Regions from separate parts of the Streptomyces paromomycinus genome, predicted to be linked through region 1. Evidence: riboswitches for the same ligand, from Rfam matches in the RefSeq annotation. Region 1 holds a riboswitch; each other region holds the start of a gene.
What was found. A riboswitch is a leader RNA that binds a small molecule or an ion and turns the genes downstream of it on or off. The one in region 1 is predicted to bind cobalamin.
Positions count from the first base shown of each region.

Region 1 (7,598 bases):
CGCGGGTGCCGCCGGTCTTCGCCCCGGTCAGCCCGCGGGCCACGATCACGCGCATGATCTCGTTCGTCCCTTCCAGGATCTGGTGCACCCGAAGATCGCGGACGATCTTCTCGATGCCGTACTCGCTCAGGTAGCCATAGCCCCCGTGCAGTTGCAGCGCACGGTCGGCGACGGAGTAGCCCGTGTCGGTGGCGAACCGCTTGGCCATCGCGCACAGCTGCGGCGCCTGCGGATCCGCCCGGTCCAGCGCCTCGGCCGCCTGCCGCACCAGCGCGCGGGCGGCGGCCAGCTCGGTCGCCATGTCGGCGAGCCGGAACTGCAGCGCCTGCGCCTCCAGCAGCCGGCTTCCGAACGCCTCCCGGTCCGCGAGGTACGCCTGCGCCGCGTGGAGCGCGCTCTGCCCGCCGCCGAGCGAGCAGGCGGCGATGCCGAGGCGGCCGCCGTTCAGCCCGCTCATCGCGATGCGGAATCCGTCGCCCTCCGCACCCAGCCGCCGGTCGGCGGGGAGGCGCACCTCGTCGAGGATCACCTGCCGGGTGGGCTGCGCGTTCCAGCCCATCTTCTTCTCGTTGGCGCCGAACGACAGCCCCGGATCGTCGCGCTCCACGAGGAACGCCGAGATGCCGCCGGGGCCGTCCTCGCCGGTACGGGCCATCACCACGTACACCTGTGAGGTTCCGGCGCCGGAGATGAACTGCTTGACGCCGGTCAGCACGTAGTCGCCGCCGTCGCGCACCGCGCGCGTGCGCAGCGCCGCCGCGTCCGACCCGGCGCCCGGCTCGGTCAGGCAGTAGCTGCCCAGGTCGGCCATCGAGCACAGGCCGGGCAGCCAACGGGCGCGCTGCGCATCGTCGCCGTACCGGTCGATCATCCAGGCGACCATGTTGTGGATGGAGAGATAGCCCGCGATGGACGGGCAGGCGGTGGCCAGCACTTCGAAGACCAGCACGCCGTCCGCGCGGCTCAGCGCGGAGCCGCCGCACTCCTCCCGTACGTAGATCCCGCCGAGCCCCAGTCCGGCGGCCTTGCGCAGCACGTCCACGGGGAAGTGCTTGTCCTGGTCCCAGGCCACGGCGTGCGGCGCGATGTGCTCCTGCGCGAAGTCCAGCGTCGTCTCGACGATGGCGAGCTGGTCGGCGGTGAGCGAGGTCAGCGAGGCGGCCGTGGTGGCGGTGGTCATGACGCTCATCGCGCTCAGCCCATCGTCGGGAGGGTGAAGCTCGCGCCCTCCTTGACCCCGGAGGGCCAGCGCGAGGTGACGGTCTTCGTACGGGTGTAGAAGCGGATCGCGTCCGGGCCGTGCTGGTTGAGGTCGCCGAAGCCGGACCGCTTCCAGCCGCCGAAGGTGTGGTAGGCGACCGGCACCGGGATCGGCACGTTCACGCCGATCATGCCGGTGTTCACCCGGCGGCTGAAGTCCCGCGCGGTGTCGCCGTCGCGGGTGAAGATGGCCACGCCGTTGCCGTACGGGTGCTCCGTGGGCAGCCGCAGTGCCTCCTCGTAGTCCGCGGCCCGTACCACCGACAGGACCGGGCCGAAGATCTCCTCCTGGTAGATCCGCATGTCCGGGGTGACCCGGTCGAAGAGCGACGCGCCCGCGAAGAAGCCGTCCTCGTGGCCGGGGAGGGTGAAGTCCCGCCCGTCGACGACGAGTTCCGCGCCTTCGGTGACGCCGAGGTCCACGTAGGCGCGGACCCGGTCCAGCGCGTCCCGGCTCACCAGCGGCCCGAAGTCGGCGTGCGGGTCGTCGGAGCGGCCGATGCGCAGCGTGCCGACCCGCTCCTTGAGCCGCGCCACCAGCGCGTCGGCGGTCTCCTCGCCCACCGGCACGGCGACCGAGATCGCCATGCAGCGCTCGCCCGCCGACCCGTACCCGGCGCCGACCAGCGCGTCCACCACCTGGTCGAGGTCGGCGTCCGGCATCACGATCAGGTGGTTCTTGGCGCCGCCGAAGCACTGGGCGCGCTTGCCGTGCGCGGCGGCGGTCGCGTAGATGTGCGCGGCGATCGGTGTCGACCCGACGAAGCCGAGCGCCTCGACACACGGGTCCTCCAGAAGCGTGTCCACCGACTCCTTGCCGCCGTGCACGACGTTGAGGATGCCCGGCGGCAGCCCCGCCTCCAGGAACAGCTCGGCAAGCCGCAGCGGTACGGACGGGGCCCGCTCGGACGGCTTCAGAATGAACGCGTTGCCGCAGGCGATGGCCGGCGCGGCCTTCCACAGCGGGATCATCGCGGGGAAGTTGAACGGGGTGATCCCGGCCACCACCCCGATGGGACGGCGCAGCGAGTGGACATCGATGCCGGTCCCGGCGTTGTCGGTGAACTCGCCCTTGAGCAGGTGCGGGATGCCGACCGCGAACTCCACCACCTCCAGGCCGCGCTGGAGGTCACCGTGCGCGTCCGCGACCGTCTTGCCGTGCTCGCTCGACAGCAGCCGGGCCAGCGCGTCCCGCTCGCCCTCCACCAGGCGCAGGAAGTTCAGCAGGACACGGGCACGCCGCTGCGGGTTCCACTCGCCCCACTCGGGCTGGGCAGCCGCGGCGTCGGCGACGGCGGCCGCCGTCTCGCCCGGGTCCGCGAGCGGCACCCGGGCCTGCACGGTGCCGGTGTTGGGGTCGTACACGTCGCCGTGAGCACCCGATGTTCCCGGTACGTGCTTGCCGCCGATGAAGTGGGTCAGTTCTCGGACCATGGGGGCCTGCTCTCGTCAGGTGGGATCCGGGGATGGCACGGCCGGGCCCACGGGCGGCGCGGGTGGCGCGCGGACCGTGGCGGGGCCGTGGGACGCGAAAGGCGCGGAACCGTCAGCGCGCGGGCGGTGCCGCGGGCCGGGCCGGATCACCTGGGCTGTGGGTACGCACCGGTGCCATGCGTGTCTGCTCCATCCTCGTGGACAACACGGAACAACACCCGCGGCCGGTATCCTGGCTTCCGGATCTCCGTGCGCCGCCCGCCTTCCCGACGCGTCTGCGTCAGTGGCGTGTTGCTCGACGTCGCACTCCCCGGTCACAGTGGCGGGACCACGCCGGATTCGCACCGGCTTCCCTGCACCGCGGGCCTACGTCACGAACATATAGTTGGACGTCCTAGTAAGTCCAGGGGGATCGGCGATCGGTGATCCGCCGGGTGTCCCGGCGCGCGGACCGCCCGGGTACGCGTCTCAGTCCTCCCGCACCGGATACGGCACGAACGTGCTGCTGTTCTCGTCGATGACCAGCGCACGGCCGAGGGGCGGCACGGCGCGCTGCGGACACTCCAGGCGTTCGCAGACCCGGCAGCCCATGCCGATGGGGGTGGCGGCGCCGGCGTTGTCCAGGTCGAGGCCGTCGGAGTAGACCAGCCGGGACGCGTGGCGGAGCTCGCAGCCGAGGCCGATGGCGAAGGTCTTGCCCGGGTCGCCCCAGCCACCGCGGTGCCGGGTGACGGTGCGGGCCGTCCACAGGTAGCGGCGGCCGTCCGGCATGGCGGCGATCTGTACGTGGATACGGCTGGGCGCGGTGAACGCCTCGTAGACGTTCCACAGCGGGCAGGTGCCGCCCGCCCGGGAGAAATGGAAGCCGGTGGCGGACTGCCGCTTGGACATGTTGCCGGCCCGGTCGACGCGGACGAAGGAGAACGGGACCCCGCGCCGGCGCGGCCGTTGCAGGGTGCTCAGCCGGTGGCACACCGTCTCGTACCCGAGGCCGAACCGGTCGGTCAGCCGCTCGATGTCGTACCGCAGCTCCTCGGCCGCGGCGTGGAACGGGCCGTACGGCAGCACCAGCGCCGCCGCGAAGTAGTTGGCGACCCCGATCCGCGCCAGCGACCAGGCCGCCGTGCCCTCCTCGAAGTCCTCGCAGGCGGGCCGCGACAGCTCCTCGCCGGCCTCCAGCAGCGCCAGCTGGGTCGCCATGCGGAAGGCGCGCTGCCCGGGCCGCAGCCCCGCCGACAGGCGCAGCACCCGGGAGGACGGATCGTAGTGGTGCAGCGGCCCGTCGGGCGTGTCGACGAGGCGTACGCCGTGCCGTCCGGTGAGCCGGGCGGTCAGGGCGCGTCCCACCTCACCGGGGCGGATGCCCAGCTCGGCGGCGAGCTCCTCGGCGGCGGTGTCGGCCTCGTGCAGGTAGTTCTGCCGCCGGTAGAAGAACTCGCGGATCTCCTCGTGCGGGGAGAGCGGCGCGGCCGGGTCGGCGCCGCCGCCGTCCCGGCCCTCCGCCACCTCCGACAGCCGCTCGGTCAGCGCCTGGTTGCGCTGCCCGAGGCCGAGCAGCACCGACGCCACCGCCGGCTGCCGGGAGGCCAGTTCGGACAGGTCGGTGGGGGAGACCCGGCCGGCGGCCAGCTCGTCGGCGAGCACCTCGCGCAGGTCGGCCAGCACCCGGCTGGTGTCGCGCTCGGAGAAGAAGCCCGGATCCACCCCGAAGGTCTCGGTCAGCCGCAGCAGTACGGGCACGGTCAGCGGCCGTGAGTCGTGCTCCATCTGGTTCAGGTAGCTGGGCGAGATGGCCAGGACGCGGGCCAGTGCCGCCTGGCTGAAGCCGCGCTCCTCCCGCAGCCGGCGCAGCCGCGCCCCGGCGTAGATCTTGCTCACGGTGTCCCCTCCGTCGCTGCCGCCCGGCTCACCCTAGTGGCCGTACGACCGCCACGGGCCTTCGCAACCTTGGCAAAACAGCGCCACAAGATTGGCAGAACTTGGCTGCGGGCCACGGTTGATGGCACTGGGTGCCACTGTCAGAGTCGGCAGTGCGGCCCCCGGGCAGCATTGCTCACCCCGTCACCGGGATCTCCGGTGGGCCGCACTTCAGCAATGCGTGGCGCTTGTACGGCACTCGGTGCACTCGGTGCCGGGAATTCGCACCCTTCACCAGCAGTCCACCACAGCAGTCCACCCCAGCGCGTCACCATCCAGCACAGCGGTCCGAGCGAACATCCGGGAGATGGTCATGGCACAGGCAGGAACCGAGACGGCCGAGGAACTGGCCCGGCGGTGGGCGACCGACCCGCGGTGGAAGGACACCACCCGTACGCACAGCGCCGCCGACGTGCTGCGGCTGTCCGGCAGCGTCCGCGAGGAGCACACGCTGGCCCGGCGCGGCGCCGAGCGCCTGTGGCGGCAACTGCACGAGCAGGACTACCTCCACGCGCTCGGCGCGCTGACCGGCGGCCAGGCCGTGCAGCAGGTCAAGGCCGGGCTCCAGGCGGTCTACCTCTCGGGCTGGCAGGTCGCCGCCGACGCCAACCAGGCCGGCCACACCTACCCCGACCAGAGCCTGTACCCGGCCAACTCGGTGCCGCAGGTGGTGCGCCGCATCAACAACGCGCTGCTGCGCGCCGACCAGATCGCCACCGCCGAAGGCGCGGGCACGGATTCCTCGGCGGGGGGCACCGACTGGCTGGTGCCGATCGTCGCCGACGCCGAGGCCGGGTTCGGCGGCCCGCTCAACGCCTTCGAGCTGACCAAGGCGATGATCGAGGCGGGCGCGGCCGGCATCCACTACGAGGACCAGCTCGCCTCGGAGAAGAAGTGCGGCCACCTCGGCGGCAAGGTCCTGGTGCCCACCTCCCAGCACATCCGTACCCTGGGCGCGGCCCGCCTGGCCGCCGACATCGCCGACGTGCCGACGGTCGTCGTCGCCCGCACCGACGCCCTCGCCGCGAACCTGCTGACCAGCGACGTCGACGAGAACGACGCCCGCTTCTGCACCGGGGAACGCACCGCCGAGGGCTTCTACCGCGTCGAGAACGGGATGGCCCCCGCCATCGCCCGCGGCCTGGCGTACGCCCCGTACGCGGACCTGCTGTGGATGGAGACCGGCACGCCCGACCTGGCCCAGGCCCGCGAGTTCGCCGAGGCGGTCCACGCGCGGTACCCCGACCAGCTGCTGGCCTACAACTGCTCGCCGTCCTTCAACTGGCGCGCCGCGCTGGACGACGATCAGATCGCCAAGTTCCAGCGCGAGCTGGGCGCGATGGGCTACCGCTTCCAGTTCATCACCCTGGCCGGTTTCCACTCCCTCAACCACGGCATGTTCGATCTCGCGCGCGGCTACGCCGAACACGGCATGACGGCCTACGTCGACCTCCAGGAGCGCGAGTTCGCCGCCCAGCAGCACGGCTTCACCGCCGTCAAGCACCAGCGCGAGGTCGGCACCGGCTACTTCGACCTGGTCGCCGCCGCCGTCAACCCGGCCTCCGAGACGACCGCGCTGCGCGGCTCGACCGAGGAGGAGCAGTTTCACTAGAGACGGATTGCACTGCGGCCGGAGATGAGTACGGGCCCGTTCCGGCCTGAGTACCCGCACCGATGCCGTGCCGCGCCGCCGCGGACAGGATGACCGTCATGAGCACACCGGCCCCGTCCGCCACACCAGCACCAGCAGCCGCCTCCGGCGACCTGCCACAGCACGATCCGTTCGCGCCCTCCACGACGGCGCTCCGGGTGTTCGCCGGGCTCGGCCTCCCGCTGCTCGCCGTCGCGTACGTCCTCTTCATGGTCGTCGTCCTGCATCAGGCGTACAGCGGCGACGGCGCGAGCGGCCCGCTGGTGTACGCGGCACAGACATCGCTGGCCCTGTCACCCGTCGCGGGCCTGATCGCGCTCGGCGTCCCGGCCTCCGCGATGGGCCACGCGGCCCGGCGCAACACCGTAGGGCTCCAGTACGGCCTGATGATCGCCGGCCCGCTGCTGGCGGCCGTCGACTTCCACTGACCTGTCCTCCTGACGGGCGCGGGCCCTGTACGGGCACGCCGCGACGGCCCTTCCGGCCGGCACCGTTCGCCGGCCGGAAGGGCCGTTCGCCGTGCGCCCGCGGATCACTCCGGTACGAGCACCACCTTGAGCGCCGAGTACGGTGTGCCGGGCGACGCGGCCAGCGCCGCGAACGCCTCCTCGTGCCGCTCCAGCGGGAAGCGGTGGGTCACCAGCCGCTCCAGCGGCAGCCACCTGGCCAGCTCGATCGCCTTCGGGAACAGCTGACTGTTGTAGTCACCGGCCCCGATGATCTGGAGACCGCGCTGGAGGATCTCCAGCGGCCGCACGGTGGCCGTCGCCTTGCTGTTGTACCCCATGATCACCACGCGTCCGCGGGCCGCGGCGTACCCCAGGCTCTGCTCCAGCAGACTGCCGACGGTGTCGATGACCACGTCGCCGCGCCGCGCCGGCTCGGCCTCGTCCGGCGTGTGCACGGTCACCCGGCCGTCACCGTCCTGCGCGAACACCTTGCGGCACAGCTCCTGCCGGTACGGGTCCGGTTCGATGAGGAGGACCCGGGCGCCGTGGTGCCGGGCCGCCATCGCGCAGACCACGCCCACCGGCCCGCCGCCGACGATCACCGCGGTCTCGCCGGCCTCCAGCCGGCCCGCCTCGATGTTGTTCAGCGCGCACGCCAGCGGCTCCACGCCCACCGCGCGGTCGAAGTCCATGCCCTCGGGCAGGGTGTGGACGAACCGCTCGGGCAGCCGGATGAACTCGGCGAACGCGCCGTCCAGGTCCAGCCCGACCTCCGTACCGGCCTTGTTGGCACAGAAGTCCCAGTGCCCGCGCAGGCAGGACGGGCAGCTGCCGCAGTAGAGCGTCGGGTTGATGACGACCCGGTCGCCCGGCTTGTGCGCGGTCAC
Region 1 covers NZ_BHZD01000001.1:2,365,980-2,373,577, reverse strand. The annotation lists gene OEIGOIKO_RS09505 (acyl-CoA dehydrogenase family protein) at 1-1,189, opposite strand, end outside; gene OEIGOIKO_RS09500 (CoA-acylating methylmalonate-semialdehyde dehydrogenase) at 1,195-2,694, opposite strand; cobalamin riboswitch at 2,900-3,072, opposite strand; gene OEIGOIKO_RS09495 (short-chain fatty acyl-CoA regulator family protein) at 3,163-4,572, opposite strand; gene aceA (isocitrate lyase) at 4,925-6,223, shown strand; gene OEIGOIKO_RS09485 (hypothetical protein) at 6,322-6,690, shown strand; gene OEIGOIKO_RS09480 (zinc-dependent alcohol dehydrogenase) at 6,795-7,598, opposite strand, start outside.

Region 2 (7,598 bases), 6.5 Mb from region 1:
CCGTCGGCGACGGCTCCCAGGGACTCCTTGACGTCATGGAGATCGCTGACGGCTTCCTCGGACTGCTTGTCGTAGTCCGCCTTGAGACTGTCGGACTCGGAGAGCATCCCGAACACCCCGCCGGACAGTTCCAGACCGCGGACCCGGTTACGGATTTTCTCGACCCGGCCCGCCGACTCGTCCACCGCGTTGGCATACCGGCGCAGAGCAGCGCTCTCGACGTCGTAGCCGTTACCCATTAGGCCCTCCTGTGTCCCCGTTGTCCGTATAGGGAGGCGCTGCAACCACTTGACGCCCCATATACGAATTACTGCCATCTCCATTCCAAGTCTTTACAGAAATGGGATGGCTGATCGCGCGAGATCACTGTAGCCACAGCCGGTGATCGATGCCGCACGGGTATGCCCGCACCCGCAGGCCGTACCGAAGAGCGGAGTGAAACGTGCATCGCATACGGGTCATCGGCGGTGGGATCGTGGCGCGGCAACCGTCTTGGCGCCGCATAAGGCCGGGTCCGAGGCCACCGGGCACAAGGCGCCTCCTGCAATGACCGAGAAAAAGACGTTATCCCAGCGTTCGCCGGGATCTCCGGAAGTAAAGAAAGACCACCACCGCGCCTGACAAAGCCGCTGGTCGAGGCCTGTGGTCCCCGCGCGTGCGGGGGTGGTCCCGGCACAGAAGGCAGTAACTGTGCTAAAGGCAGGTGGTCCCCGCACGTGCAGGGATGGCCCCGTCCGACGTGATCCTCGGCGGCCCCGTCATCCAGCGGCCACCCGCCCCCACCCCCCTTCAGAGCTCCCGCCGAAAACTCACCCGGTCCAGCGCGGGACCGTCGTAATCCGTGATCGGGGCCGACGGGGTGAAGCCCAAGGCGCTGTGGAAGGCGATGGAGCGGGTGTTTTGCGGGGACGTGATGGCCTTGACCACGGTTCGGTCGTGGGCGCGGGCCATGTCGAAGAAGCGTTCGTACAGGAAGCTGCCCAGGCCGGTGCGGCGCCAGGTGGGGGCCACTCCCGTGAAGTGGATGTACGCCTCTTGCGGGTTGGACGGGGAGAGGAAGCCGATGACGAAGCCTGCCAGTTCGCCGTCGTGTTCGGCGATCAGGCTGGTTCCGTAGAAGTGGTTCACGAAGACCCGCGTCAGGTCGCGGGAGGCGGCGCGGCCCCACCAGTCGTCGACCACACCCACGATGGTGTCGAAGTCCTGCGGTGTCGCCGCGCGCGTCGTGAAGGGGGCCAGGGTGCGTACCTCCGGCGCGCCAAGTTTGCGGCGGAAGGCCACTCGGTCCTGGCCCGGGCCGTCGTAGTCGGTGTGGACCGGGAGGCCGTCCACCTCCCGGTCGCCTGCTTCCAGTTCGAAGCCCATGGCTTGGTGGAAGGCGATGGAGCCGTTGTTCCGCGTCGAGGTGATGGCGCGCACCTCGGTGCGGCCGGCCGCTGCCGCGCGTTCGAAGAAGGTGGTGTAGAGGCGGCGTGCCACGCCCTGCTTCCGCAACTCGGGGTCCACTCCGACGAAGTGGATGTAGGCCTCTTCCGCGTGGTCGGCGGAGTAGAAGCCGACGAGGAACGCCCGGATTCCCTGCTCGTCCTCCAGCACCAGACTGGTGTCCGCGAAGTGCTGGAGGAACAACCGGGGCAGCAGCAGGGAGAGTTCCCTTGATTGTTCCGGGGTGCGTGAGTCGCCCCACCAGCGCTGGACGCACTCCACGAGGGTGGTGTGGTCGGTCGTACGGGCCCGGCGTACGTCTTGCATGTCCTGCCTTTCGGTGGGGGGATGGGTGGGGTGAGAGTTCTGCGGGGGTGGGTGGGTTGAGTTGAGGGTACTGCGGGGGTGGGTGGGGTGCTGGTGGCCTGGGTTCGGCTGCTCCCGGGAGTCAGCGGGGCGCCCCCCGGGCCGGTTGAGGGCGTCGCTCCGTCCGCGTCCGAGAGTCGGGGGCTGCTGGGGGTACCCGCCGATGGCTGCCGCCCGCACCGCCTTCAAGAGGAAGTACGCAACCAGTCGTCGAACCGGATCGTGGCCAGCCGGGCGCTGCCCTCGTCCGGGACGAGGCTGCGTTCTGCCAGTTCGGAGCCGAAGTAGCGGGCGTGCGGGTCGGGGACGACCGTGCGCGGGTCGTGCCAGGCGTGCAGGGCCCGGGTGACGAGTTCGTCGAAGCGGAAGACTTCGGGGCCGGCCACTTCGGTGGTGGCCTTCTGCGGAATTCCCACGGCGGCCTTGGTCACCGCTTCGGCTACGTCCTCGGCGGCCATGGGCTGGAAGAGCACGGGTGGTACGCGTACGGTGTCGCCGTCGGTGGCGGTGTCGGCGATGCCTTTGACGAACTCGAAGAACTGGGTCGCCCGGAGGATCGAGTAGGCAACCGGGCTCTGTTTGATCAGCCGCTCCTGGGCCGCCTTCGCCCGGAAGTAGCCGTTGTCGGGCAGGTCGTCGATGCCGACGATCGACAGCGCCAGGTGGTGCGTGACGCCCGCCTTCGTCTCGGCGGCCAGCAGGTTGCGGGTGGAGGTGGTGAAGAACTCCAGGACCGCCGACTCCTCGAAGGAGGGCGAGTTGGCCACGTCCACGACCACCTGGGCTCCGGCCAGCGCCGTGTCGAGGCCCTCGCCGGTGAGGGTGTTGACGCCCGTACCGGGCGCGGCGGGCACGGCCTCGTGTCCGCGCTCGGTGAGTTTGCCGACCACTTTGCCGCCGATGAGGCCGGTGCCTCCGATGACCACGATCTTCACTTCGTGAACTCCTCGCGCTGTGGGCGCCCGCTGGGGCGGAGCGGCGTCAGGGCTGCCGGGGTGCGCGCAGGTGGGCGCGCTGTTTGAGTTCTTCGTCGTCGACCAGGACCAGCATCGGCTGCCCCGGTTCGCAGAGCATGGTGACGACGAAGCGCAGGCGCGTGTCGGTGCGGGCGTTGCCGTCCTGGTAGTGGATGACCTCGCCGCCGGGCTCCCAGAACGCTTCCCCGGCGCGGACGATCCGCTCCGGCTCACCTTCCAGCTCGAAGCGCATCTCGCCCTCCACCACGTACCCGAAAGCCGGCCCGGGATGGCGGTGCGGCGGGGCGCCCTGGTCGCCGGGCGGATACTCGATCTGGACGGTCGACACATGCGCGCCCTCCGGGATGGCGGGCGGTGCGACCTCTTGCAGCACGGTGAGCGCGGTCTTCCATGCCTCCGAGTGCGGGTGCTGGTGCTCGTGGGTGCCGGGCACGGCGGGTCCTCCTTCTGCGGCGTCGGGGCCGGGGCCGGTTGTGATGGCGGTGCCGCCCCGACGCACGGTGCCGGTGCCGGTGCCGGTGCCCCCGGTGTACAGCACCAGACCTGGGCGGACGGTTCGCCGATGCACGGCCCAACCGAGAGATGTTCCATTGTTCAGACCCCCGGCATGCCCGGTGAGCGCCGATCCGGACACATCCGGGGCACCGTACGGGACCTCGGCTCCGCCGTGCCCGCCCGTTCCCGCCTCTGCCCGGCCCCCACCCCCGTGTCCCATCTCACGTACCACCATGTGAACAGGGGTGTCGGTACCGGCTGCGGCCGATCTACGCTGTCCGGTGCAGCTGGTTCGCCCTGCCCGCCAGGCAGGCGCGTCGCAAGAGGGAACCCGGTGGGAATCCGGGACTGCCCCGCAGCGGTGAGCGGGAACGACCGCCGTCATACGCACTGGATCCGGGCCGCGGATCCGGGAAGCGACGGCCAGTAGGTGTCCGCCGGACGACGTCACGTTCCGGCAGGCGTGCCCGCGAGTCCGAAGACCTGCCCGTTGCCCGCGCGCGTCCGTACGTGCGCGGCCCTTCCGGTGACCTTCGAGGGCGGGTCGGCGTGTCATGACAGGCGGGCAGGGGTGTCATCGGACGCTCCGCGGCCCGCCCGACGCGTCATTCCTTCGCGTTCTCGTCCGGTCACCGGGCTCGGAGAAGATCACGCTCGCGAAGGAGAGTTCCGTGACAGCGAAGCCCGCAGCCGCGGCAGCACGGGCCACCGTGTACGGCTACCCCCGCCAGGGACAGCACCGGGAACTGAAGAAGGCCGTCGAGGGGTACTGGAAGGGCCGCGTCATCGCGGACGCCCTCCGGGAGACCGCGCGGGACCTGCGCCGTTCCAACTGGCAGCAGCTGGCCGACGCCGGCATCCACGAGGTACCGACCGGTGACTTCTCGTACTACGACCACGTACTGGACACCAGCGTCATGGTCGGAGCTGTCCCGGAACGGCACCGCGCCGCCGTCGAAGCCGACGCCCTGGACGGCTACTTCGCGATGGCGCGCGGCACGCAGGACGTGGCACCGCTGGAGATGACCAAGTGGTTCGACACGAACTACCACTACCTGGTGCCCGAGTTGGGGCCCGACACGGTCTTCGCCACCGACTCCGCCAAACAGGTCGGCGAGGTGCGGGAGGCGCTCGCGCTCGGCCACACGCCACGCCCGGTCCTCGTCGGCCCGGTCACCTACCTCCTGCTGGCCAAGCCGGCCCCCGGTGTCGCCGCCGACTTCGACCCGCTGACCCTGCTCGACCGGCTTCTGCCCGTCTACGCGGAGGTGCTGGCGGACCTGCGTGCGGCCGGCGCCGAGTGGGCACAGCTGGACGAGCCCGCCCTGGTGCAGGACCGTACCCCGGCCGACCTCAACGCCGCCGAGCGCGCCTACCGCGTCCTCGGCGCGCTCACCGACCGCCCGAAGCTGCTGGTCGCCTCGTACTTCGACCAGCTCAGCGAGGCACTTCCGGTGCTCGCCAAGGCGCCCGTCGACGGGCTCGCCCTGGACTTCACCGAGGCCGCGGCGGGCAACCTGGACGCGCTCGCCGCCGCCGGCGGGCTGCCCGGCAAGCGGCTGGTCGCCGGTGTCGTCAACGGCCGCAACATCTGGATCAACGACTACGAGAAGTCGCTGGCCACCCTCGGTACGCTGCTGGGCCTGGCCGACCGGGTCGACGTGGCCGCCTCCTGCTCCCTGCTGCACGTACCGCTGGACGCCACCGCCGAGCGGGACATCGACCCGCAGGTCCTGCGCTGGCTGGCGTTCGCCCGGCAGAAGACCGCCGAGATCGCCACGCTCGCCCGCGGCCTCGCGCACGGCACTCACGCGATCGCCGCCGAACTGGCCGCCAACCGCGCGGACCTGGCGTCCCGCGCCGGTTCCGCGATCACCCACGATCCCGCCGTACGGGCCCGTACCGCCGCCGTCACCGACGCCGACGGCCGCCGCTCCGCGCCGTACGGGGAGCGGACCGCCGCCCAGCGGGCCCACCTCGGCCTGCCGCTGCTGCCGACGACCACCATCGGCTCCTTCCCGCAGACCGCCGAACTGCGCACCGCGCGCGCCGACCTACGGGCGGGGCGCCTCGACACGGCCGGGTACGAGGAGCGCATCGGGAACGAGATCCGCGAGGTGCTCGCCTTCCAGGAGGAGGCGGGCATCGATGTCCTCGTGCACGGCGAGCCCGAACGCAACGACATGGTGCAGTACTTCGCCGAGCAGCTGACGGGGTACCTCGCCACACAGCACGGCTGGGTCCAGTCGTACGGCACGCGGTACGTCCGTCCGCCGGTCCTCGCGGGGGACATCTCACGGCCCGAGCCGATGACGGTGCGGTGGACGCGGTACGCGCAGTCGCTCACCGACCGGCCGGTCAAGGGCATGCTGACCGGTCCGGTCACCATGCTCGCCTGGTCGTTCGTCCGGGACGACCAGCCGCTCGGCGACACCGCCCGGCAGGTGGCGCTGGCCCTGCGCGACGAGGTCGGCGACCTGGAGGCGGCCGGCACCTCGGTCATCCAGGTCGACGAACCGGCGCTGCGCGAGACGCTGCCGCTGCGCGCCGCCGGCCGCCCCGCCTACCTCGCCTGGGCCACCGAGGCGTTCCGGCTCACCACCGGTGGCGTACAGGACCGCACGCAGATCCATACGCACATGTGCTACGCCGAGTTCGGAGACATCGTGCAGGCCATCGACGATCTCGACGCCGACGTGATCAGCCTGGAGGCCGCGCGCTCACACATGCAGGTGGCCCGTGAACTGGCCGAACACGGTTATCCGCGGGAGGCCGGACCAGGCGTGTACGACATCCACTCGCCCCGCGTGCCGAGCGCCGAGGAAGCGGCGAGCCTGCTGCGCAAGGGCCTCGGCGCCATCCCGGCCGAGCGGCTGTGGGTCAACCCCGACTGCGGTCTGAAGACCCGGGGCTGGCCCGAGACCCGGGCTTCGCTGGAGAACCTCGTCACGGCTGCGCGGACGGTCCGGGCGGAGCTGCCCACGCCATGATCCAATAACGGCCGCATGATCCGGTGACGGCCGGGAGGACGCGTCCGCGCGCCTTCCCGGCCGTTCTTTCGTGCCGTCCGCGGGGAGCTGCCTCGGGAGCCGCCCAGGCGTGCGCGGTCGGCCCGCGGCGCTCGCCGCGCCGCACCGGCTCAGGGTTCCTGGGGTTCTGGAACCGCCCCCGGGTGCCGCCGGGGAAGTGGGGCCGCCCACCGGCCGAGAGCGGTCGCGGGTGGCCCGTGAACTGCCCTTCTCGCGGCTTATCGAGGAACGGCAATTGACCCCGCATTTCTTGGCGTTCTACGTGGACGACGTGACCACCGGGACCGTGCTCGGCCTCCGGCACACCGGCACCCCGATTCTCCCGAGCGCGTCGGCGAAGTCCTCGGTCCGGACTGCGGCGAGAACAGATTCGGTCAGCACAATCTGGGCTATTCCTATGCCCCGCCCGAGTTCTTCCGGCGACGCGATGACGTCCACAACGTCCAGGCGCCGTTTTCAGCCGACGCGGTGGTGTGGCGGAGAGAGCGGGCCGCGGCGTAGGCGACTTGGCAGCCTTGGCAGATCAGCGGGGGAAGATGTGCAGAAGTTGGCATCGCTCCACGCTTGATGGCGCTCAGTGCCACTGCCAGAGTCTCCGTACGGCCGCTCACGGTCCTCGTACCCGGGAGACGCCCCGAACGGCGCCCCTACGCCGCCGAGTGAAAAGCCGTCGTACGACACCGGGTGAGGGCCCGGTCGTACGCCGCCGGGGTGAGGGTCCCGGTCGCCGGAACGGGCGGGCGCGGAGCAGAACTGAGGCTGCTCCGCGCCCGCCCGCGGCACGCGTTCATCCGGTCCGGGCCGGAAAGGGCGTCAGCTCTGCCCCGTGCTCTCCAGGACGATCTGGAGCTCGACCTCCTGGTCGCCCGACACCGTGCCTTCCGTACGGACGGAGAACGCGCGCGTCAGCACGTCCCGCAGCCGGTCGACCGCCAAGTGGCTGCCCTGGAGGTCGGCGGTGACGGCGGCGGACAGGTCCGCGTCCGGCCGGACGTCGCCGCGGACTTCCGAGGTCTCGAAGGTCTCGGTCCAGACGACCGGGTGACCGGGCCGGTGCGGCTGGTCGTGCGCGGTGTCACCGTCGGCGCGGTCGGAGTCGAAGCAGCTGCGCAGCGTGCTGAACACGGCTTCGGCGTCGGCCGGGGACTGGGCGCTGAGCACGACCTGGGCCGGCTCGTCGGTGTGGGGTGTGCGGGTCATGTGGGCTGTGTCCTCTCCGCGCTGTGCGTCGGTGTGGTGCGGCGGGCTTCCTTGGCCGCCCGTTGGGGTACGACGGTGTACTTCGGGTCCTCGGCGGAGGCGATAC
Region 2 covers NZ_BHZD01000001.1:8,838,454-8,846,051, reverse strand. The annotation lists gene OEIGOIKO_RS37560 (hypothetical protein) at 1-239, opposite strand, end outside; gene OEIGOIKO_RS37555 (GNAT family N-acetyltransferase) at 790-1,752, opposite strand; gene OEIGOIKO_RS37550 (SDR family oxidoreductase) at 1,977-2,726, opposite strand; gene OEIGOIKO_RS37545 (cupin domain-containing protein) at 2,773-3,201, opposite strand; cobalamin riboswitch at 3,535-3,768, shown strand; gene metE (5-methyltetrahydropteroyltriglutamate--homocysteine S-methyltransferase) at 3,935-6,253, shown strand; gene OEIGOIKO_RS37535 (hypothetical protein) at 7,106-7,492, opposite strand; gene nrfD (NrfD/PsrC family molybdoenzyme membrane anchor subunit) at 7,489-7,598, opposite strand, start outside.
Region 2: another riboswitch for cobalamin. It lies ahead of metE (5-methyltetrahydropteroyltriglutamate--homocysteine S-methyltransferase); the one in region 1 lies ahead of OEIGOIKO_RS09500 (CoA-acylating methylmalonate-semialdehyde dehydrogenase).

Region 3 (7,598 bases), 4.6 Mb from region 1:
CCGTCACCGCCTCCGTCACCGACCCCGTCGCCCCGGGGAGCCCTCCACTCCCCTCCGGCTCCACCCCCGCCAGCCGCTCCCGCAGCGACGACGCCTTGCGGCGGGCGTCGCGTACCGACAGCGGCAGCGGTGACCAGTGGGCGAGCCGGCCCAGGGCCACCACCGGCGGGTGGACGGGGGAGACGGCCATGATGTCGGCGGGCGCGCCGACGACCGGGGGCGCGCCGGGTGCGGGCAGCAGGATGACCTGGTCGGCGTACTGGACGACGCGCTCCAGCCGGTGTTCGGCCAGCAGGACCGTCGTGCCGAGGTCGTGCACCAGGCGCTGCAGCACGGCGAGCACCTCCTCGGCGGCGGCCGGGTCCAGGGCGGAGGTCGGCTCGTCCAGGACCAGCACCTTGGGGTGGGTGGTGAGCACCGAGCCGATGGCGACGCGCTGCTGCTGCCCGCCGGAGAGCGTGGTGATGGCGCGGTCGCGCAGGTCGGCGAGGCCGAGGAGGTCCAGGGTCTCCTCGACGCGGCGCCGCATGACGTCCGGGGCCAGGCCCAGTGACTCCATGCCGTACGCGAGTTCGTCCTCGACGGTGTCGGTGACGAAGTGGGCGAGCGGGTCCTGGCCGACGGTGCCGACCACGTCGGCCAGTTCGCGCGGCTTGTGGGTACGGGTGTCCCGGCCGGCCACGGTGACGCGGCCGCGCAGGGTGCCGCCGGTGAAGTGCGGCACCAGGCCGCAGACGGCGTTCAGCACGGTGGACTTGCCGACGCCGGAGGGGCCGACGAGCAGGCACAGTTCACCTTCGGGCACGGTCAGGTCGACGCCCTGGACGGCGGGTTGCGCGGCGTCCCCGTAGGTGACCGACACCTGGTCGAAGCGGATCACTGAGGGGACTCCTTCGTGTGCGGCGCGCCCTGCGCCGGAGACTTCCTTACCCGTGCCCGCCCGGCGCCCGGTTCTCCCGGCCCCGGCCCGGCTCCTGTCCCGGCCTCCGACCCGGCCCGCGTCCTGGCCCCCGACTCCGGTCCCGTCGCCACCTCGGCCCCCGCCGCCCGCTGCGGCAGTGGCGCGACGAACGCCGGGAGCAGTCCCACCAGGACACCGGCCGCGGGCCACAGGGGAAGGACGGGGGCGGTGAGCGGTACGGCGGGCGGGTGCAGGGCGGCCGGGTCGTAGGAGTTCGCCCAGATCGTCAGGGCGGCCACCGCGATGCCGGAGCCCGACACCAGCCAGGCGCGCACGCCCCACCGGTCGGGCCGGTAGCGGCTGCGTACGGACCGGCGGCCGCCCAGCCACAGCCCGGCGAGGGCCGCGGCGAGCCCGGCGAGCAGCACGGGCAGCCCGTACGCGGCCCCGGTGCCGGCCAGCAGCCCGTACGTACCGGCGCAGACCCCGAGCAGGCCGCCGAGGGTGAGCGCGGTGGTGGTGTGCCGTACGGCGGACGGCACCTGCGCCGTACGGCCGTAGCCGCGCGCGTCCATCGCCGCCGCCAGCGACACCGAACGTTCCAGCGCGCCCTCCAGGACCGGCAGCCCGACCTGGAGCAGCGCCTTGACCCCCCGGTCCGGGCGGCCGCGCAGCCGGCGTGCGGCGCGCAGCCGCTGGACGTCGGCGACGAGGTTGGGCGCGAAGGTCATCGCGACGACGACCGCGACGCCCGCCTCGTACAGGGCGCCCGGCAGGGACTTCAGCAGGCGTGCCGGGCTGGCGAGCGCGTTCGCGGCGCCGACGCAGATCAGCAGGGTGGCCAGCTTCAGCCCGTCGTAGAAGGCGAAGAGCATGCCCTCGGCGGTGACCCGGCCGCCGATGCGCACCCCGCGCGCCCACTCGGGCAGCGGCACTTCCGGCAGCGTCACCAGGGTGTGCGTACCGGGGATGGGCGAGCCCAGGAGGAACGCGAAGACCAGCCGGATGACGATCACCAGCAGGCCGAGTTTGAGGAACGCGCCGTAGGAGCGGGCCCACGGCGCGTCCGTGCGGCGCGCCGCGACGACGTATCCGGCGACGCCGATCAGCAGGCCCAGCAGCAGCGGGTTGGTCGTCCGGGACGCCGCGGTGGCCAGGCCCAGCGCCCACAGCCACCAGGCGCCCGCGTGCAGTGCGGTGGAGCGGGTGGCGCGGGGGACGCCGAGGACGCGGGCGCTCATCCGCGGCGGCGGCGAGCCTGCCACCCGGCCGCCGCGCCCAGGACGACCAGGACGGCGAGGCCACCGATCAGTCCGGCGGAGGGGCCGCCCGAAGCGTCGTCGTCCGCCTGCTTCCCGGCGGCGGCCGTGCCCTGGGAAGCACCCGGTTCCGGCGCACCGGAACCGGAAGCCGAACCAGAAGCCGAACCGGAAGCCGACTCAGAGGCAGCACCGGATGCCTTGTCCGCGCACCCCGCCTTCGGATATCCGGCGATCGCGCACAGCAGCGCGTTCGCGTCGTACCGCAGCGGCTTGGCGACGGCCGCCAGCGCGTCACCGACCGTCCCGTCCTCGGGCAGCCGGGCGCACTCCGTACGGACCGGCGGCGGGTTCTCCCCGGCCGCCGCCTCCGCCTGCGTACCGAAGTCCAGGACCAGGCCGACGCGCTTGGTGCCGTCCTGCGCGGGCGTCTGCCCGCAGATCGCGGCGAAGTCCGCGGCCCGGCGCGGCTTGCCGGCCGCCGCCGAGTCGGCGCTGACGGTGAAACGGAAGCCCGCCACGGCGCCGTCCCGGGGGCGGCTGGTGGCCGGCCCCTCGGTCGCGTACGACCAGCCCCCGTCCTTGGCGGCCGGGGCACCGGCGGCGGGCCCGTCCCAGAAGGACCAGTAGCGGTACTCCTGCGCCTGGGCGGGCGCCGCGCCCAGGCCCGTGACCGTACCGGCCAGGGCCAGGGCGCCGAGGAGACGGGCGGAGCGGGACCGCGGCAGGCGCATCAGATGTCGCTCTTCTTCCGGCGGCCGCTGAGCAGGAACCCGGCGCCGACGCTCGCCACGAACACGATGCCGAAGATCCACCACACGCCGGAGTTCTGGTCGTCCTGGTCCTGCGCGTCCTTCTCGGGCGTGGCGGACGGGGCGGAGCTGCCGGCCGGCTTGGGGCCGGTGGCGTTGAGCTGTGCGACCAGGTCGGCGCCGCCGAAGGAGCGCGGGTCGGCGCCCGCGGCGTGCGCGGCGAGCACCAGCTGCGCGTACGCGGCCGGGCCGGCCTCCTTGGCCCAGTTCGCGGAGTTCTTCTCCAGCCACTTCAGCGGCGCCTGCGCGGCGGCACCGTGCGAGCCGGCGGCGAGGGCCACCACGGCGTCGGCGGTGTTGCCGACGTCGGGCTGGTCCTCGGCGCCGGGCATCGCGGACTTCAGGTGCTGGCCGTTCGCGCCGAGCACCGCGGCCAGGTAGGCGGCGCCGCCCTCGGCGGCCTGCTTCGGGTCCCGCCCCGCGTCCTTGTCCGCCGCTTCGCCGTCGCACTTCAGGGGCTTGACCGGCTCGTTGACGTCCTTGCCCGCCGGGTCGACGACGAAGCCGTCGCCCAGTCCGCCGAGCACGGCGGCGGCCGTGGCGTCCGCGTTCGGTGCCAGCTTGCCGTCCTTGGGCTGGAAGGCGAACGCGCCGCGCTCCCCCTCCTTCGCGTCACAGCCCAGCTGGAAGGTGACCAGCGCGTCGTACGGGGACTTGCCGCCCTTCTGCACGGACTCCGGCTTCTCACCCGCCGCCTTGAGCGCGCCGATCACCACGGAGGTGGAGTTGGCGTCACTGGGCGAGCCGCCCGTCGAGGGCCAGCCGCCGTCGTCGTTCTGCACCGACTTCAGCCACTTCACGGCCTTCTGCACGGCGTCGTCGTGCCCGCCGAGCGCGGCCAGTGCCTGGACCGCGGCGCCCGTCTGGTTGGTGTCCCGCATGGTCTTGTCGTCGCACGCCTTGGCCGGGTCGGCGCGGTAGGCGCTGAAGGCGCCGTCGGAGCACTGCTGCCCGGCGAGCCAGTCGACGCCCGTCACCGACGGACGCACCCCGACGGTGCGCTGCGCCAGGAGGGCGAGCGACTGCCGCCACACGCCGTCGTACTGCGGGTCCTTGGTGCCGTACAGCCCGTCCGGCAGCTTCGACGCCTGCGCGGCGGGCGCGGCGGAGTCGGCGGCCGCCACGGGGGCACCGGCCGCGCACAGCACGGCGGCCCCGGCCAGCGCCGCGGCGGCGCGGCGCGCCAGGACGGCGAAGGTGGGGGCCGTGGAAGCCCTGGGAGCCAGGGGAGCCTGGGAAGCCGTGGTGGCCATCGGGTCGGTGCCTCTCGGATCAGGTCGCCGCGGTGGGTCCGCGGTGGGCCGGTGGTGGGTGCTGCGGTGAGTGCTGCGGTGGGTGCGCAGCCGCACTCGGACGCCCCGCCGCCCGCCGGTCGACGACCGGCCGCGGTGGCACCGGGCTCAGCTCCGCATACCTCGACGGTGCCGCGCGCCGGGCGTCCGCGCGAGGAGACGCGGCCTTCCGGTGGCGGGAGCCTTGGTCGTGCCCCAGCGGGTGCTCCGGCTCGGCGGGCGCACGGCGGCCGTACGTCCCGGATCACGGTTGCGGGTCAGCGCCGGATTTCCACCGGCTTCCCCCGATCGGGCACAGGATGAAATTGTCTCGCACACCTTAACCGGCGGGCCGGGCGCGTCCCGGGTACGGGCCGGTCGGCAGGTGCCCGCCGCACACCGCCCGGTACTCCACCGGCTCCGGTCCCGGCACCGCCTCCGCCAGCCCCAGCCGCACCAGCCGCCGCAGATGCGCCTCCGCCTCCGCGACCGCGATGGTGCGCGACGCGTACGGGATGCGCTCCCACGGCCGGTTCCACTCCATGGCCTCGGCGAGCTGCCACGGCGTGCGGGGTACGGCGAGCAGCGCGCGCAGTCCGGCCAGCCGCTCCTCGTGGTGGGCGAGCAGCTCGCGCGCCCGGCCGGCCGCGTCCGTGAACGGGTGCTGGTGGGCGGGGAGCACCTCGGCGGGCGCCAGCCGGGCGACGCGTTCCAGGGAGGCCAGGTAGTCGCCGAGGGGATCGCCGGGTGTCGCGTCGTCCGGGTCCTCGTAGAGCCCGATGTGCGGGCTGATGCCCGGCAGCAGGTGGTCACCGGAGAAGAGCCGGCCGTGGCCCGGCCGCCGGGCCGGATGCTCCTCCTCCAGGTGCAGGCACACATGGCCGGGCGTGTGGCCGGGCGTCCAGACGGCGCGCAGCCGGCGGCCGGGCAGGTCGAGGAGCGCGCCGGGCGCGATCTCGCGGTCGGGCAGCGCCGCCCGCTGCCCGGGGAGGTCGCGCACCGGGCCCTTGGCGCGCACCCGGCGCAGGGGCGCCAGGTGGCTGTCGGGCGCGCCGACCGCGGCCAGCTTGGTGATCAGGTGGTCCAGCCACCGGCCGGGTTCGGCCTCCCGGGTACGGCGCACGACGGCGGCGTCCGCCGCGTGCATGGCGATCCACGCGCCGGACGCCTCCCGTACGCGGGCGGAGAGGCCGTGGTGGTCGGGGTGGTGGTGCGTGACGAGGACCCCGTGCAGGTCGGTGACGTCGAAGCCGCAGGCGGTGATCCCGGCGGTCAGGGTGTCCCAGGCGTCCGGGTCGTCCCACCCGGTGTCCACGAGGACCGGGCCGCGGCCGGTCTCCAGGAGGTGGACGAGGGTGTGGCCGAGCGGGTTGTCCGGGATGGGGACGGCGATCGACCACACGCCGCCCCGGTGGTCGGTCACCCGGGGCCCGGCCGCCGCCGTCCCGGTCCGGGCCGCTGCCGTCATCCGCCGCACCTCCGCGTCCGCGCGGACGTGCCGCGCCCCCGTAACCACCGCGCCACCGTGCGGAGCCCCGTGCCGGGCCGCCGGTGTCGAGCATTGCCCAGCATAACTAGAACTGGTATCAGTCCTGATGCTGTGTCAGGAACTTTCCGTGTCAGTCCGGTTCGCCACGCGATCCCGTCCGACCCCAGGAGGCGGCAGCCATGAGCGCACTCGTCGAGTACGAACAGCTCTACATCGGCGGCGAGTTCACCGATCCGGCCGGCGGCGGCACCATCGAGGTGGTCTCGCCGCACACCGAGCAGGTCATCGGCCGGGTGCCGCACGCCTCGCGGACCGATGTGGACCGGGCCGTCTCCGCGGCCCGCGCCTCCTTCGACTCCGGGGTGTGGGCGCAGACGCCGCTCGCGGAGCGGATCGCGGTGGTCACCCGCGTCAAGGACGCCTTCGCCGTGCGCAGCGAGGAGATCGCCAGGGTCATCAGCGCGGAGAACGGCACCCCGTACACCTCCAGTGTGATGGTGCAGGCGCTGGCCGCGATGATGGCGTGGGACGCGGCGATCACGGTCGCCCGGGACTTCCCGTTCGAGGAACGCCGGGCGGGTGTGCTCGGGCCGCTGCTGGTGCGGCGCGAGCCGGTGGGGGTGGTGGCGGCCGTGGTGCCGTGGAACGTGCCGCAGTTCACCGCGGCGGCCAAGCTGGCGCCGGCGCTGCTGGCCGGCTGTTCGGTGGTCCTCAAGGTGTCGCCCGAGACGCCGCTGGACGCCTACCTGCTGGCGGACATCGTGAGCGAGGCCGGGCTGCCCCCGGGCGTGCTGTCCATCCTTCCGGCCGACCGGGAGGTGAGCGAGTACCTGGTCGGGCACCCGGACGTGGACAAGGTGGCCTTCACCGGGTCGGTCGCCGCGGGCCGGCGTGTCATGGAGGTCGCGGCGCGCCACCTGACGCGGGTGACGCTGGAGCTCGGCGGCAAGTCGGCCGCCGTCATCCTGCCGGACGCCGACCTGGACGCCGCGGTGGCGGGCATCGCGCCGTTCGCGTGGCTGGTCAACGGGCAGGCGTGCATCGGGCAGACACGCATCCTCGCGCCGCGCGAGCGCTACGCCGAGATCGCCGAGCGGTTCGCCGCCGCCGCGTCCGCCCTGCGCGTGGGCGACCCGCTGGACCCGGCGACCGAGCTCGGGCCGCTGGTCGCCCGGCGCCAGCAGCAGCGGTCGCTGGACTACATCGCCCTCGGACAGCGCGAGGGCGCCAAGGTCCTGACCGGCGGCGGGCGGCCGGAGGCGATGGAGACCGGCTGGTACGTGGAGCCGACCCTGTTCGGCGAGGTGTCCAACTCCATGCGCATCGCCCGCGAGGAGATCTTCGGCCCGGTGATCTGCCTGCTGCCGTACGAGGACGAGGCCGAGGCGGTCCGGATCGCGAACGACTCCGAGTACGGGCTGTCCGGCTCGGTGTGGACCGCGGACACCGAGCGCGGCATCGAGGTCGCCCGGCGGGTGCGGACCGGTACCTACTCCGTGAACACCTTCAGCATCGACATGCTGGGTCCCTTCGGCGGATACAAGAACTCCGGCATCGGGCGGGAGTTCGGGCCCGAGGGCTTCGGCGAGTACCTGGAGCACAAGATGATCCATCTGCCGGCGGAGGGGTGAGGGACGGTATGAGCGGTACGGACGGCAAGGGCGGGAAGGGCGGGAAGGGCGCGGGGGCCGGGCCGGAGGGGCCCCGCTGGCACGTCGAGGTCGACCGGGGCGTCTGCATCGGCTCCGGCCTGTGTGCGGCCACCGCCCCCGGCGGTTTCGAGCTGGACGCGGCCCGCCAGTCGCACCCCGTGCGGCCCGAGTGCGACGCCTGCGACGACGTGCTGGCGGCGGCCGAGGGCTGTCC
Region 3 covers NZ_BHZD01000001.1:6,917,002-6,924,599, forward strand. The annotation lists gene OEIGOIKO_RS29820 (ABC transporter ATP-binding protein) at 1-880, opposite strand, end outside; gene OEIGOIKO_RS29825 (energy-coupling factor transporter transmembrane component T) at 877-2,142, opposite strand; gene OEIGOIKO_RS43155 (EGFR-like transmembrane domain-containing protein) at 2,139-2,894, opposite strand; gene OEIGOIKO_RS29835 (prenyltransferase/squalene oxidase repeat-containing protein) at 2,894-4,225, opposite strand; cobalamin riboswitch at 4,445-4,573, opposite strand; gene OEIGOIKO_RS29840 (MBL fold metallo-hydrolase) at 4,584-5,711, opposite strand; gene OEIGOIKO_RS29845 (aldehyde dehydrogenase) at 5,912-7,363, shown strand; gene OEIGOIKO_RS29850 (ferredoxin) at 7,372-7,598, shown strand, end outside.
Region 3: another riboswitch for cobalamin. It lies ahead of OEIGOIKO_RS29835 (prenyltransferase/squalene oxidase repeat-containing protein); the one in region 1 lies ahead of OEIGOIKO_RS09500 (CoA-acylating methylmalonate-semialdehyde dehydrogenase).